2 regions of the Macrococcus psychrotolerans genome follow, and region 1 is predicted to be linked to the other one. Evidence: riboswitches for the same ligand, from Rfam matches in the RefSeq annotation. Region 1 holds a riboswitch; the other holds the start of a gene.

The links. Region 1 has a riboswitch for FMN ahead of ribD (bifunctional diaminohydroxyphosphoribosylaminopyrimidine deaminase/5-amino-6-(5-phosphoribosylamino)uracil reductase RibD). Riboswitches for the same ligand answer to the same signal wherever they lie in the genome.
Region 2: another riboswitch for FMN. It lies ahead of QA539_RS05895 (ECF transporter S component); the one in region 1 lies ahead of ribD (bifunctional diaminohydroxyphosphoribosylaminopyrimidine deaminase/5-amino-6-(5-phosphoribosylamino)uracil reductase RibD).

The regions. Positions count from the first base shown of each region.
Region 1 is NZ_CP124591.1:1,493,400-1,501,070, reverse strand. It holds gene hutU (urocanate hydratase) at 1-1,039, shown strand, start outside; gene hutI (imidazolonepropionase) at 1,058-2,290, shown strand; FMN riboswitch at 3,094-3,220, shown strand; gene ribD (bifunctional diaminohydroxyphosphoribosylaminopyrimidine deaminase/5-amino-6-(5-phosphoribosylamino)uracil reductase RibD) at 3,358-4,383, shown strand; gene QA539_RS07635 (riboflavin synthase) at 4,388-5,011, shown strand; gene ribB (3,4-dihydroxy-2-butanone-4-phosphate synthase) at 5,011-6,201, shown strand; gene ribE (6,7-dimethyl-8-ribityllumazine synthase) at 6,198-6,662, shown strand; gene QA539_RS07620 (proline dehydrogenase family protein) at 6,699-7,671, opposite strand, start outside.
Region 2 is NZ_CP124591.1:1,161,155-1,168,825, forward strand. It holds gene QA539_RS05880 (RecQ family ATP-dependent DNA helicase) at 42-1,424, opposite strand; gene QA539_RS05885 (helix-turn-helix domain-containing protein) at 1,414-2,358, opposite strand; gene QA539_RS05890 (ferredoxin) at 2,491-2,715, shown strand; gene QA539_RS05895 (ECF transporter S component) at 2,778-3,308, opposite strand; FMN riboswitch at 3,358-3,475, opposite strand; gene QA539_RS05900 (ATP-binding protein) at 3,500-5,257, opposite strand; gene QA539_RS05905 (response regulator transcription factor) at 5,257-5,964, opposite strand; gene ccsB (c-type cytochrome biogenesis protein CcsB) at 5,983-7,191, opposite strand; gene QA539_RS05915 (cytochrome c biogenesis protein ResB) at 7,184-7,549, opposite strand; gene resB (cytochrome c biogenesis protein ResB) at 7,551-7,671, opposite strand, start outside.

The DNA of each region.
Region 1 (7,671 bases):
TGATGTGAAGACGCATAGTGTAGACGAAGCGATTCGCCTGGCGACTGAAGCGAAAGACAAGAAGGAGGCATTATCAATCGGACTTGTTGGTAATGCTGTCGATGTCTATAAAGAACTATTAGATAAAGACTTTAAAGTTGATATCGTAACAGATCAGACAAGTGCCCATGACCCATTAAACGGTTATGTACCAGTTGAATACACGTTCGAAGAAACAGTGAGGATGCGTAAGGAAAATCCTGAAGAAGTTGTTCGTCTAGCGAAGAAATCGATGGCGAAACACGTTGAATACATGCTTGAGTACAAAAAACGTGGCGCAGTTGCATTCGATTACGGAAATAATATCCGTCAAGTTGCATTTGACGAAGGTGTTACAGATGCATTCAGCTTCCCAGGATTCGTACCAGCATACATTCGTCCGCTATTCTGCGAAGGAAAAGGACCGTTCCGCTTTGCAGCATTAAGCGGGGATCCAAAAGATATTGAACGCGCAGATGAAGAGATGCGTAAATTATTCCCTGATAATAAGAAATTAATGCGCTGGTTAGACTTAGCAAGTGAGAAGATTGCATTCCAGGGATTACCATCTCGTATCGCTTGGCTCGGATACGGTGAACGCGCTAAGATGGGGTTAGCACTAAATAAACTTGTTGAAACTGGAGAGATTTCTGCGCCTATCGTTATCGGTCGTGATCACTTAGATGCAGGAAGTGTTGCAAGTCCGAACCGTGAAACAGAAAGCATGCAAGATGGCAGTGATGCAGTGGGAGACTGGGCAGTATTGAACGCACTGATCAACACTGCAGCTGGTGGATCATGGATTTCATTTCACCACGGTGGCGGCGTAGGTATGGGATATTCATTACATGCTGGCATGGTTGTTGTAGCAGATGGCACGAAAAACGCTGAAGAACGATTACAACGTGTGCTCACAACGGACCCAGGTATGGGTGTAGTGCGTCATGTTGACGCGGGATATGATATTGCGGTTAATGTTGCGAAAGAAAAAGGCATCAATGTACCAATGCTTGACAAATAATAGATGGGGATGGTTATGATGAATGATTTAATAATTCAGAACATTAGTGAACTAATCTTACCGAAGAAGACAGACAAACCTTTGAAGGGTGCGGAACTTGCAGACCTTAAAATTATAGAGAACGGAACGGTCGTTATTAAAGATGGCAAGATTGTTTATGCCGGAGAATTTAATGATGAGTATGTAGCAAGTGAAACGATTGATGCGAAAGGAAAGACAGTATCACCAGCACTCGTCGATGCGCATACACATTTAGTGCACGGCGGCTCACGTGAACACGAAATGAGCTTGAAACGCCAAGGTGTGTCATATCTTGAAATTCTTGAGCAAGGTGGGGGCATTCACTCTACAGTGAAAGCAACACGTGAAGCGAGTGAAGATGAGTTGTTCGAAAAAGCAGAGCATGAATTACTGCGCATGATTCATCACGGTGTACTCAGTGTTGAAAGTAAAAGTGGATATGGTTTAAGTTTAGAGCATGAGTTAAAACAGTTACGCGTTTCAAAAAGATTACAGGAAAAGTACGGCATCAACATGAAACATACGTACCTTGGACCACACGCTGTACCGAAAGATAAAGACAGCGACGTGTTTATTAAAGAATGTATCAATGATTTAGAGCAAGTGAACGATTTAGCAGACTTTGCGGATATCTTCTGTGAAACAGGCGTGTTCACAATCGATCAGTCTCGTGAATACATGCAGGCAGCGAAAGAGCATGGCTTACCAGTGAAAATCCATGCCGATGAAATCGACCCGCTTGGTGGATTAGAACTTGCTATCGAAGAGAATGCCATCAGTGCGGACCACTTAGTAGCAGCAAGTGAAAAAGGAAAAGAGATGCTAAAAGATAGCGATACAGTCGCAGTATTATTACCGGGAACAACGTTCTACCTCGATAAAAATGAATACGCAGACGCACGTGGTATGTTAGACAATAACGGTGCCATTGCAATTGCGACGGACTACAATCCAGGAAGCTGCGTAACGAGTAACTTACAGATGGTGATGAGCATTGCTGCACTGAAACTCAAGTTATCACCGAAAGAAATCTGGAATGCCGTTACAGTCAATGCTGCGAAAGCTATTGGGTTAGACGCTGGAACAATCGATGTAGGTGATGAAGCGAATATAGTGGTGTGGCATGCGAAGAACCATGAGTATATACCATATCAATATGGTGTTAACCATGCCGAGAAAGTGATTCATAAAGGGAAAGTCATTGTTGAGAATGAATTTAAGTTGAAATAGTACGATGTATCACCCTCAATTTTAAGTTGAGGGTGATTTTTTTATAGGGAGTATCGGATAGGGGAGCGAATTGAGTTGGCTCACAAAAAATAAACATGAGCCAAGATGCTGCTCACTGCGTATAGAGAACCACCAAGTTGGCTCACAAAAAATAAACATGAGCCAAGATGACGTTCACCGCGTATAGAGAACCGCCAAGTTGGCTCATAAAAAATAAACATGAGCCAAGATGCTGCTCACTGCGTATAGAGAACCACCAAGTTGGCTCACAAAAAATAAACATGAGCCAAGATGCTGCTCACTGCGTATAGAGAACCACCAAGTTGGCTCATAAAAAATAAACATGAGCCAAGATGACGTTCACTGCGTATAGAGAACCACCAAGTTGGCTCATAAAAAATAAACATGAGCCAAGATGACGTTCACCGCGTATAGAGAACCGCCAAGTTGGCTCATAAAAAATAAACATGAGCCAAGATGACGTTCACTGCGTATAGAGAACCACCAAGTTGGCTCATAAAAAATAAACATGAGCCAAGATGACGTTCACTGCGTATAGAGAACCACCAAGTTGGCTCATAAAAAATAAACATGAGCCAAGATGACGTTCACCGCGTATAGAGAACCGCCAAGTTGGCTCATAAAAAATAAACATGAGCCAAGATGACGTTCACTGCGTATCAAGGACACTTCTCAGCTATCACACCTCAGCATCGCCACCTAAAACATCCGAAATCTTTCCATTGATTTTTCGGTCAAACTTCGATACGATTAACTTGTCGTAATTGACAGACAAGTTAATAACATTCTTTCGGGGCAGGGTGAAATTCCCAACCGGCGGTGATAGCCCGCGACCCTTATGCACTGCATAAGGCTGACTCTTTGAAAATCAGAGGCCGACAGTTAAAGTCTGGATGGGAGAAAGAATAAGGATACCATTAATCGATGGTTTATTTGTTGATAACTTAAAACTCGACGATATCCATTTTATGGTCTTATTTGTTGAACCTAAATTTCCAATCTCCCGAGCATATTTTGTTCGGGAGATTTTTTTATAGGAGGAACAGATGTATATTAACAAAGCATTTGAATTAGTGAAATGGACAGAAGGACAGACAGGTATGAATCCGACAGTCGGCTGTGTCATCGTGAAAGATGATCGCATTGTTGGCATCGGTGCGCATCTGACTGAAGGTGAGGCACATGCTGAAGTGAATGCGATTCATATGGCAGGGACTCATGCGCAAGGTGCGACACTTTATTGCACGCTTGAGCCGTGCAGTCATCATGGGAAGACGCCACCTTGTACTGAAAAGATCGTCGCTGCTGGCATAAGCAAGGTTGTCTATGCAGCGTCAGATGTAACTCTATCATCAGGTGTAAGCTATATGCAGTCTAAAGGCATTGAAGTTGAAAAGGTAGAAGATGACGCAATCGCTGCGTTTTACGCGCCATTTTTCACGAGTAAAACATCTTCACTACCATATGTCACAATTAAGATGGCAACAACGATTGATGGTAAAACTGCCGATGATGAAAGTATAAGCAAATGGATTACGAACGATAAATCTCGTGCACATGCGCATCAAGTGCGCTACGGGATGGATGCGATTATGGTTGGGTACAATACATATAAAAAGGATACGCCGACCCTTGATGCGAGACTTTACAAAGATAAACGCATTAAAAAAGTCATCGTTACAAATGGTCCGTTTGTATTAAATACACAAGACGATAACGATTATGATAGGTCGCGTTTAATCATCGTTTCAGCCATCGATCAGCATATCGATGGTATTACGGTCATCCATGTCCCGCGCTTAAGTCCAGAAGATATATTAAAAGCGCTTTATAATGAGCGCATCCGTAATTTATTAATTGAAGGCGGAATGCAGACCATCCGCACATTTATAGAAGCAAAGTGTTATAACGAAATACACCACTACATTGCCCCGAAACTGTTAGGTGGAACTTCAAAACATCAGTTTTTAACGACTGATACTCTTTCCTCAATGCGTGATATGACGCATTTTAATCTTGTCTCTGTAAATCAGTTCGACGACGACGTACTCCTTATTTACAGAAAGGCGTGATCTCTTGTTTACAGGTATCGTAGAAGAAGTCGGTACAATTTCTCAGATAAAGCAGCAAAGTGATACGACAGTGATGATGATTAACTGTCAGGAAATATTATCCGATATACATATCGGTGATTCAATCAGCGTGAACGGTGTATGTTTAACGGTAACGTCATTTAATGCGCAATCGTTTACCGTAGACATCGTGCGTGGAACTAGTGCGATTACGCTTTTTCATACGATGAAAGCCGGCACTCAAGTAAATCTTGAACGTGCATTACTGCCGACGACGCGTCTTGGTGGCCACTTCGTCAGTGGACATATCGACACTAGTGTCTCAGTAAAACGTATCCAGCATAATGAAAAGACATATATTATCGAACTGGAACTACCACCACAGTTTAAGAACAACGTCATTCCGAAAGGTTCTATTGCAGTGAACGGCGTTTCACTCACGATCTTTGAACTGACGAATTCAATCACATTAAATATTATTCCTGAAACGGTACGCAGCACGATGCTTAATACACTTAAGACTGGCGATAAAGTGCATATCGAATTTGATATGCTTGGCAAATATATTCTAAATCAGACGAAGTCGAGTGATACACTCACTTTATCTAAACTGGAGATGATGATGTAATGTTTGATTCCATTGAAGAAGCACTGCAAGATTTGAAACTTGGTAAACCTATAATCGTAGTTGACGATGAAGACCGTGAAAACGAAGGGGATTTGATTGCAATCACAGACTTTATGTCTGAAGAGACGATTAACTTTATGATCACACATGCGAGAGGTCTTGTCTGTGCGCCGATTTCTCACGCACTTAACGACACACTAGGACTGCTACCGATGACCATGAACAACCAGGATCCGAATAAGACGGCATTCACAATCAGTATCGATCATAAAGATACGACGACAGGTATCAGTGCGAAGGAACGTTTTATGACAGTGAAAGCACTGGCAGATAATAATGTCACGTTAGCTCAATTTAACCAGCCGGGTCATATCTTCCCGCTCATTGCACAGCAAGGTGGCGTACTTAAACGAAAAGGTCATACAGAAGCTTGTGTGGATCTGGCAAAGCTCTCTGGTGCAAGCGAGACGGGCGTCATCTGTGAAATTATTAAAGATGATGGGACGATGGCAAGACGTGATGACTTAGTCATTTACAAAGAAAATCATGACCTGAAGATGATTACAATCGATGCCATCATTGACTATATTAAGTCAACGAAGCCACTTGTCACACGAGAAGCGAAAGTACGTATGCCGACAGATTTCGGTACATTTCAGATGTATGGCTATAAAGAAATTTACTCGGATAAAGAACATGTCGCTTATGTGAAACCTTACAAAGGCATCCCTCATATACGCATCCATTCAGAATGCTTAACAGGTGATGTCTTCCATAGTAAACGTTGTGATTGCGGCAAGCAGCTTGAAGAAGCGATGCAGCATATTGATAAGCACGGCGGTATACTACTTTATTTAAGACAGGAAGGCCGCGGTATCGGACTTATTAATAAATTGAAAGCATATGAAAAAATAGAAGCGGGCATGGATACGGTAGAAGCAAATCACGCGCTAGGATTTGGGAGCGACTTGCGCGACTATGCAGTTGCAGCATCAATGTTACGTGATCTCGGTGTTCATAAAGTGGAGTTACTGACGAATAATCCACGCAAAATTGATGGATTAAAACGCTATGGCATTGAAGTGATTGAACGTATTCCCCATCAATTTCAAAGTGTTGATGAAAATAAAGATTATCTAGAAACAAAAAAACAAAAACTAGGACATTTACTAAAGGAGAATTTAATATGAACTATAGTGCAAAGTTAACAGGTGAAGGTTTAAAGATTGCAGTCATTACATCACGTTTTAATCATTTTATTACAGACCGCCTGACTGAAGGTGCAATCGATACTTTAGAACGACACGGTGTAGTTAAAGAGGATATCGATACATTTTTAGTGCCAGGTGCCTTTGAACTTCCTTTTGTAGCGTCTAAGCTTGCACAAAAGAAAAAGTACGATGCAGTTATAACGTTAGGTTGTGTTATACGCGGGGCAACGACACATTATGATTATGTATGTAATGAAGCGGCAAAAGGTATTGCAAAAGCCGGAGAATACGGTACACCGGTCATCTTCGGAGTAGTAACAACTGAAAGTATTGAACAGGCGATTGAAAGAGCAGGAACAAAAGCAGGGAATAAAGGTGGAGATGCTGCAATCAGTGCGATTGAAATGGCAAACTTGAATAAGATGATGGATGAATTATAAAACGAACCCCATGTGATATTTCACATGGGGTCTATTTTATTTTCTTTTTAATAATTTCGATAATGCGATGATACCAACTGCAGCACCTGCTGCAATACCAGCATTCTTCTTCACTTCAGGTGTTGCGACGGATTTGTACACAAGCTGTAAGTTTTGCGGACGCTCAGCTAAGCGACGCATGAAGTAACCGTACCAGTCTTGTCCGTAAGGTACGTATGTACAGAAATTATATCCTGAATTTGCTATCTCTACTTGAAGCTCAGAGCGGAAACCATACAGCATCTGGAATTCGATTAAGTCTTTGTTTAAGTTATGCTGTGCAATAAATTTCTTCACGTGATCGATAATGTTATGATCATGTGTTGCGATTGAAGTCATTGCTTTCGCATTTAATAGACGTTGCTCGATGATCTTGATATAGTTCGCATCGATCTCTTCTTTTGATTGGTATGCTATTGATGCATCTTCTTTATATGCACCTTTTACAAGGCGTAGACGTACGTCCTGATATTTATCAATTTCTTCAGAAGCACGGAAAAGGTAAGCCTGAATGACAGTACCGACATTTTTAAATTCACCTTTTAAACGATCTAACATTTCGAATGTCTGTACAGTGTGACTGTAATCTTCAGTGTCCATATTCACATGCATATTGCCGCATTCATAAGCTTTCATTAAGATCTCACGAACGTTTTCATAGCAGAACTCAGGGTCAACATCCAATCCAATCTGTGTTAACTTAATCGACATATGTGCATCAACACCTGTGTCATAAATCGCCTGGATCATTTCTAGAATATTATTCTTAGCAGCTGTCGCTTCTTCTTTTGAGAAGACGAATTCTCCTAAGTTATCCACCGTAGCAGAGATATTTTTTGCGTTTAATGCGCGGATAGATTCGATTGTCGTCTCAATATCTGTTCCGGCAACAACTTTATGTGCCCCTAATGCTAAACCATATTTCTTAGCTGCTGTATTCAATGTTTCGTTCTCACTTAGTTTGATGAAA
Region 2 (7,671 bases), 330 kb from region 1:
TTATTATAGACAAACACTATTGCTTTAGTAAAGTATTACAGCTATAAAAATAACCTTTCTAAAATTAATGCCACAGGCTCAAGTTGAATACTTTTAGTAATATTTTCATATCTTTGCAAATCTGTCACTTTGCACTTGTGACACTGATTACGTTCATAAAATTCATCTGAATTTATCGAAGATGTCCTCAACATGCCGGAAAGTTCATGGTGGAGACAATGATTGCTATGCACATACGCAAGCATCTTTGATAATAACTGCTGTTGCTCATATTGATGCGCCTTTAATTTATCAGCGATAATGTTGTTAGCAAACTTGCGATGAAAAATATCAAGCTTCTCTTTCTTTTCCGCATCATAAATATTTTGCAGAGTATAATTATGTAGATCGCTTGTGTCAATAGCGTCTAATTCGAGCAGTCGTGACGCTTGTGCGATATCATTATTATTATATAGGAGTATCGATTGACAAGAGTGATGATCTCTTCCTGCGCGACCAATCTCCTGAATAAACTGAAGGATTGATGCTGGGATGTGATAGTGAATCACCGTACGGATGTTTTTCTTATTGATTCCCATTCCAAAAGCACTGGTTGCACATATTACATGTACTTCATCTTCCATAAACCGACTCTGTACTTCAGTACGTTCACTATAGGTCATATCTGCATGATATCTATCCACAATAAAATCCTCAGAAAGCGCCTCGTATAAAGCATCACATACCTTCTTCGATGAGAAATAGATAATAGTAGGTCCACTTTCTTTAAGTACTTTTTGTAGAAATATGAGCTTATCATCTTCACGCACTTCATATTTATACAAGTACATATTGTCCTTATTTTTGAGAAAATCATGTACTTTCAATGGCCTTCCGATAATCTCCTCAATATCATGAACAATCTTTTTTGTTGCTGTAGCTGTTAGAGCGATTACCTGTGCATTATGTCTATCAATCACTTCATTCACAAGCAAGTAATGAGGACGGAATTGAAATCCCCATTGAGAAATGCAGTGTGCTTCGTCCAGTACAATATGCGTGAACCTTATGCGAGAGAATAATGCTTCTGCAAGTTCACTTTGTAACCATTCGGGAGAACAATAAATAAATTGATAGCTATCAATGCGATGCGTAATTATCGAAAGTTCCGCACGTGATAGACCTCCATGAATAGCTACAGCATCAATTTTACTCATCTTCAACTGCATCACCTGGTCCTCCATCAAAGCAATTAACGGGGTGATAACGAGCGCTTTTCCGTCGGTAAATACAACTGGCAGCTGAAACGTGATTGATTTACCACTTCCAGTAGGCATCAGTGCTAATACATCTTCATTATTCAATATACTATCAATTATTATTCTTTGTTCCTCATTTAACTTTTTAATCCCAAAACGCTTATTTAGCAAATGTTCAATCGACATGATCGTTCCTTTCCATCAGACTGGCGTATATAATACCAATCTTCAGTTTGAAATAATCTTTAACCTCTGAATGCTCATAAAATGATTTTAGCTTTCCATATGTTAACTGACTATAAAGATGAACAATTGCCTGCAGTTCATCCGCGCTAATAAAACGTGAAATCTCCACAGGATAATCTTTAATCATCATTTCAATAATATGGTCCTGGATAGTATGCTCTCTTAAACGAAGCAAACGAGCAGTTTCATCGATAGTATAGCTATTTATCAGCTGGTACGTTCTTGCCGTATTCTTATGTAAGGGCACCTTGTAATAAAGATGATTTAATAGATGGAATGATTCATTTCGAAGCAAATGCAGTATATAGTTTTTCTCTGCCAATAACATAAATTTCAAATGAGATGTTTCAACATTTAATAGTCGTGCCAATTGTTCATCGTTTCTTGGATGTATATCATGGCCCGTTATTTTATATACGAAATAGCTATGTTTAAATTTATCTTGCACTAAAGTTACAAGTTTAAAGAAATCTAGCTGCAGAAGGTTGAAGTCTTTAGTTTTCGCCCGCCTTATAACTTCTTTAACCTGCGACTGTACAATCAGGTTGTTAGAGACTGGCACAAACCTATTTGTGCCATAACTCATTTCTGAAGATGCCTGAATAAGTAGACATAACGTCTCAAAACTCATCTCAGATGCAAGGTAAAAATAAGGGAAAAGCATGTACTCTCGTTGCTTATCATTGTGACTTAACATACTTGTGAATGCTTCAAAAGGATAGCCTGGTGCAATCTCGTAAACAGGTAAAAGATGCTGCATAGAGGCGTCAAAATATGTCTGCTGCGTTCTTGCTCCGGTTACAATATTCCATAGACTTTTTATAGATTTATCTTCACGATAATGTGTACGTATGTAAGTTGATATAGAATTCATAAGCATCTCCTGAATCTTTTTGTTGAAAAACCATTAAACAATCACTAAAATAGTTATGTACATTGTTTATATATTTTATCATGAAATTGGTGGGAGGCGAAAATTTTGGCAGGTAAATATACAATTGTTGATATGGATACATGTATTGCATGTGGTGCTTGTGGTGCTGCAGCTCCAGATATATATGATTACGACGACGAAGGTATTGCTTACGTAATATTAGATGACAACCAAGGGACTCAAGAAATACCTGAAGAACTTGAAGAAGATATGATCGACGCATTTGAAGGTTGTCCTACAGACTCAATCAAAGTGGCAGATGAATCATTTGATGGTGACGCACTGAAGTTCGAATAATATAACAAACCCGGACTACTGTAGAAAATAGAGATTATTTTCTGCAGTAGTCCGGGTTGTTTTTATCTGGTTTTAGGCAGTACATTGAGCAATATAATCGATAATATCGCGAGTAGTATGCCTTTGATAATATTAAAAGGGATGATGCCGGCTGTAATAATTACCTTTAAGTTATTAGAGATATCAGTGAAATTCATTATCATACCGTAAAGCGGTAATAATACGAAATAATTCATAATACTCATTACCATCGTCAATACGATTGTTGCACATAAAAATCCAACGATTAGTCGTTGCTTTCTCCCTTTAGTTACTGCATACAATGTCAATATCAATGATGTCCCTGCAAGAAAATTCGCAACAGGCCCAATTGGATCTGTCATATTCATCAAGAAATTTAGCAAGTTTTTAATGACTTCGACTCCAATCGCTCCAAGTGGTCCAACAGTGAAAAGTGCGATAATTGCAGGAATATCACTTAAATCAATTGTGAGATAGGGTGGTAAAAATGGTAACGGAAACTTTAAAAACATAAGTAAAAAAGCAACCGCACTTAATAGACTCACCGTAATGAGTCGTCTTGTCTTATTAATCTGTGTCATTTCCTTCTCCTTCTATCCATCTTACAAAGAGGAGGAAAACCTCCATCTTCTCCCATCCAGACTGTACTGTCGGTACTGGAATTTCACCAGTTCAGCTGAGTAATCAGGTCGCGGACTGTAACCGCCGGTTCGGAATTACACCGACCCCGAAGATGAATGATATATTTTTTATAGTATATATCTTACTTGTTATTCTTTGTATCGTCAACTTTTGGGATTGAGATAACAAATGTTGTGCCTTTGCCGACCTTGCTATCCACATTTATACTGCCATGATGACCTTCTATAATTGATTTGACGATAAATAATCCTAATCCGGTACCATGTTTACCTCTCGTCCTAGCCTGATCCACCTTGTAGAAACGTTCAAATATATTATCGATATGTTTCGGCGCAATACCCACACCTGTATCAGAAATACTGATGATGAGGTTCTCATCGTCTTCATCAGTATGAATACTAATTACATCTCCTGCAACAGTATAGCGTAGTGCGTTATCAATGATATTGGTAATCACCTGAATCATCTTATCATAGTCTAACCAAGCTTTAGAATGATGCCTATAATGAGTTTGAATGTCTGTCTCATGTTTCTCGGCCACATGTTTGAAGTTCATTATCGTTCTTTCTATCAGCTCCTCTATGTCAGTAGCTTCTAAATTCAGAACTTGTTCACCGGCATCAATTCTAGCTACATTCAGCAGTTCATTCACAAGACGATTCAGACGCTTTGATTCGTCAAGAATAACATTTAGAAATTCATCCACATCAGACTTTTCGCTGACAATACCATCTAGAATGGCCTCCGTATATCCTTGAAGCATTTGAATCGGTGTTCTCAGTTCATGAGATACATTTGCAATAAACATCTGTTTCATTTGATCAATCTTCTTCTCTTCAGTCATATCCCTAATGATAGCTACAGCCCCATTACCTTGTTTTATTTCTGGGTTGTCGACTGGAGAAACAATGAGCACATAGTGCTTATCTTTGGTTGTAATTTCATTATATACCGTATCTTCCGACTGCATCACTTTATTCACAGTATCACTCAAGGCTTCAATCTGCAGTTGGTTGATGTCATCCAGAAATTTCTCTGCCATTGGATTTTGAAGCTGCTTCTCTAGATGCATATTGAAACTCAGCACGCCATCCTCCATTGCATTGATTAATCTGTCCCTCAAATTTCTTTCAGAAGATATCCTGTTCATGTTCAAAGTAATATCTTCTTCCATCTTATTAAATGCAAGAGCAAGTTCTCCAATTTCGTCACGTGATTGAACCTTGATTTTCTCATTTCGCTCACCCCGTGCAAGTTTAAACGCCGCTTGCTTCAGATGAATTAATGGTTTAGTTATACGTGTAGACAAGAAAAATGCAAATATTGTCGTCAAAATTAGCAGCACGAGTGCAACTAAAAATATGATGATTGCGATGTAGTTGAAAGCATCGGATATCGTATTGGTATCTTGATAAATAAATATTGCGCTTCCATTATATTCAAATGCCTGAGAAGGGTATCCTACGAGCAGATATTCATGTTTGCTGCCCTGATAATTGACTTCGATTGACTGAACAACAGTTTCATCTTTTTTATACACAGCATCAAATGCTTTGTTCGTCTGAATTTCTTTTAACATCAATGCTTTTAACGGATCCTCAATGTTCTTATGTTGATCCTGTTTATTCGTAATCAATATCAGTCCAGCAGGGTTTTCGATCAGTTCTTTCACATAGTTCATTGCATCACTTTTGTCATGCCGACTCATAAGGACGAGTTCAACTTTTTCTGCCTGTTGCTTTAATGCATGTGCAGATTCACTCATCAAATAAGCATTAAAAAAGCTCATCAGTGCAACCGATAATATAATTAAAACTGTGGTTACTATAAACAATATAGTTAACCACAGTTTAATAACGACACTATTGATATATTTCATCAGTCTCTGACCTCAAATTTATATCCTACACCCCATACTGTATGAATCATATCTGCAGCATGTGGCGATACTTTGTTCAATTTTTCTCTTAATCGCTTCACATGTGTATCAACTGTTCGTAAATCACCATAAAACTCATAATGCCATACATCTTTAAGCAGTTGCTCACGATCAAATACTTTATCTGGACTCTTAGCCAGAAAAAGTAATAGTTCATATTCCTTTGGAGTTAAATTAACCTCCTTATTATCTGCAAGCACTCTATGTGCATCATTATCTATCACTAGTGAATCAAAAACGATCAGATCTTTCGCATGCGCTTCCTGTTGTATGAACATTGTTGATTGCGAACGTCTTAAAATTGCCTTTACGCGTAGTACAACCTCTCGTGGAGAGAACGGTTTGACGATATAATCGTCTGCCCCAATTTCAAAGCCTTCTACGCGATTATGTTCTTCTCCTTTTGCAGTCAGCATAATAACAGGCGTAGATTTCTCTTCACGTAATCGTTTGCATACTTGGATACCATCCATACCAGGCAGCATGATATCTAGTAAAATACAATGAAAATCTTCACTCAGTGCAAGCTCGAGCGCGCGCTCTCCATCTTCCGCTTCTACAGTTTCATAGCCTTCTCTTTCTAGATACATCTTAGCAAGCTTTCTAATTCTATCTTCATCATCAACTATTAAAATCTTTTCTTTCATATTATGCTCACCCTTTCATTATGCATAGGAATGGAGACCTGCAATGATTAGATTCACCGCAATCACATTAAATAAGATGATACCGAGACCAATAACGGCAAGCCATGCTGATTTTTTACCTTCCCAGCCCTTTCCTAATCTTAAATGTAGGAAAATCGCATAGAACAAGAATGTAATTAACGCCCAGACTTCTTTAGGATCCCAGCCCCAGAATCTACTCCATGCAATCTGCGCCCAAATACTCGCAAATAATAATCCTCCAAGAGCAAATAACGGAAACCCGATGATGACAGAACGATAACAAATTTCGTCCATTAATCTCAACGAAACTTTATTAGTCAAAGGTTTGATGACTGAAAAAATAGTTCTGCGTGCGATGAGTCTGATTATCCCATAAAGGATAGAACCGATGATGATTGACCACACGACCGTATTTAATTTCTGTGCATTGATTACAGGTGGTAATTCGATTCCTGTGTCAAAGCGTTTAACTTCTTTATAGCTTTCTTTCGTCCCATCAACTTTAACAACTGGTGTACTATCCTTGAATGTAACTAATCCTGGTAAATGGTATTCAGCAACTGCATTCATGCCATTTTTATCTTGATAGAAATATTCTTCCTTATAATCAACAATACCTTTCATTACAATCGTTGTTAATATAAATGCTAAAACTAATACGATAAAATACATGACTACCTCAAGCCAGAATGCGTCTTTAGATTTCTCTTTCGCATCAACATATCTCAGAAGATAGATCAATCCCGCCACTGAGCTTACAGAAAGAATGCCATAGCTGATAGTTACAGTTATAACGTGTATCGCAAGCCAGTTACTCTGTAACGCTGGAATTAACGGTGATACTTCTCTTGAAAACATACTTGCATAGACGATAACAAGCATCGCAATCGGTAAAGAGAAGAGTGCAAGTATCGGTGTATGATAGATATAATTGATAACTAGAAATCCGCCTACCATCATAATCCCGAACATCGTTAAGAATTCATACATATTACTTACTGGTGCGTGGCCTGAAGCAATCCATCTTGTGATAAAATAAACAAGCTGCAATGCAAAACCAATCGTTGTTAATAAGACACCCATATTTTCGTAGCGTTTCGATTTTGCTTTAATACTTGCTGAAAAAGGTAAAATCGCTATTAAATATAGAATAAATGCTGCGTATAAAGAAGTACTACTAAAATTTAATAAAGTTTCATTATTCATTCTTATCCTCCACCTCATACTTATCATTTACTTCTTGTAAATGATGTTTATGTAACATCGTATCTATCTCGCGTTTAAATCCATAATAGTTTCTATTCGTATGAGCTGCGAGCGTCCCTTCATTCGTATTAATCCAGATTCTACGATGATTAATATAAGACCCTATTGCAAGTCCAAATAGGAAAATTGTAAATCCTACAAATAATATAGGAAGTGTCAGATCCTTCTTGACCGTTAAATACGTTATTGTTTTATTCGTCGCGCTGACAAATTTAACATCATACTGATTATCTTTCGATATATCTTGTGATGATCGGATTTTTAGCAGGCTGTATTCTGATTTTTTCCCATCATTCACTTCAAAGACAAATCTTTGGATTGTTCGGTAAAGGAGATTTTGTTGCTAGTGCTCCATTCTCCGTAATTTTATCAAAATCAGGTGCATAGTTACGTAGGTGCACATTCAACGTATCACTGATT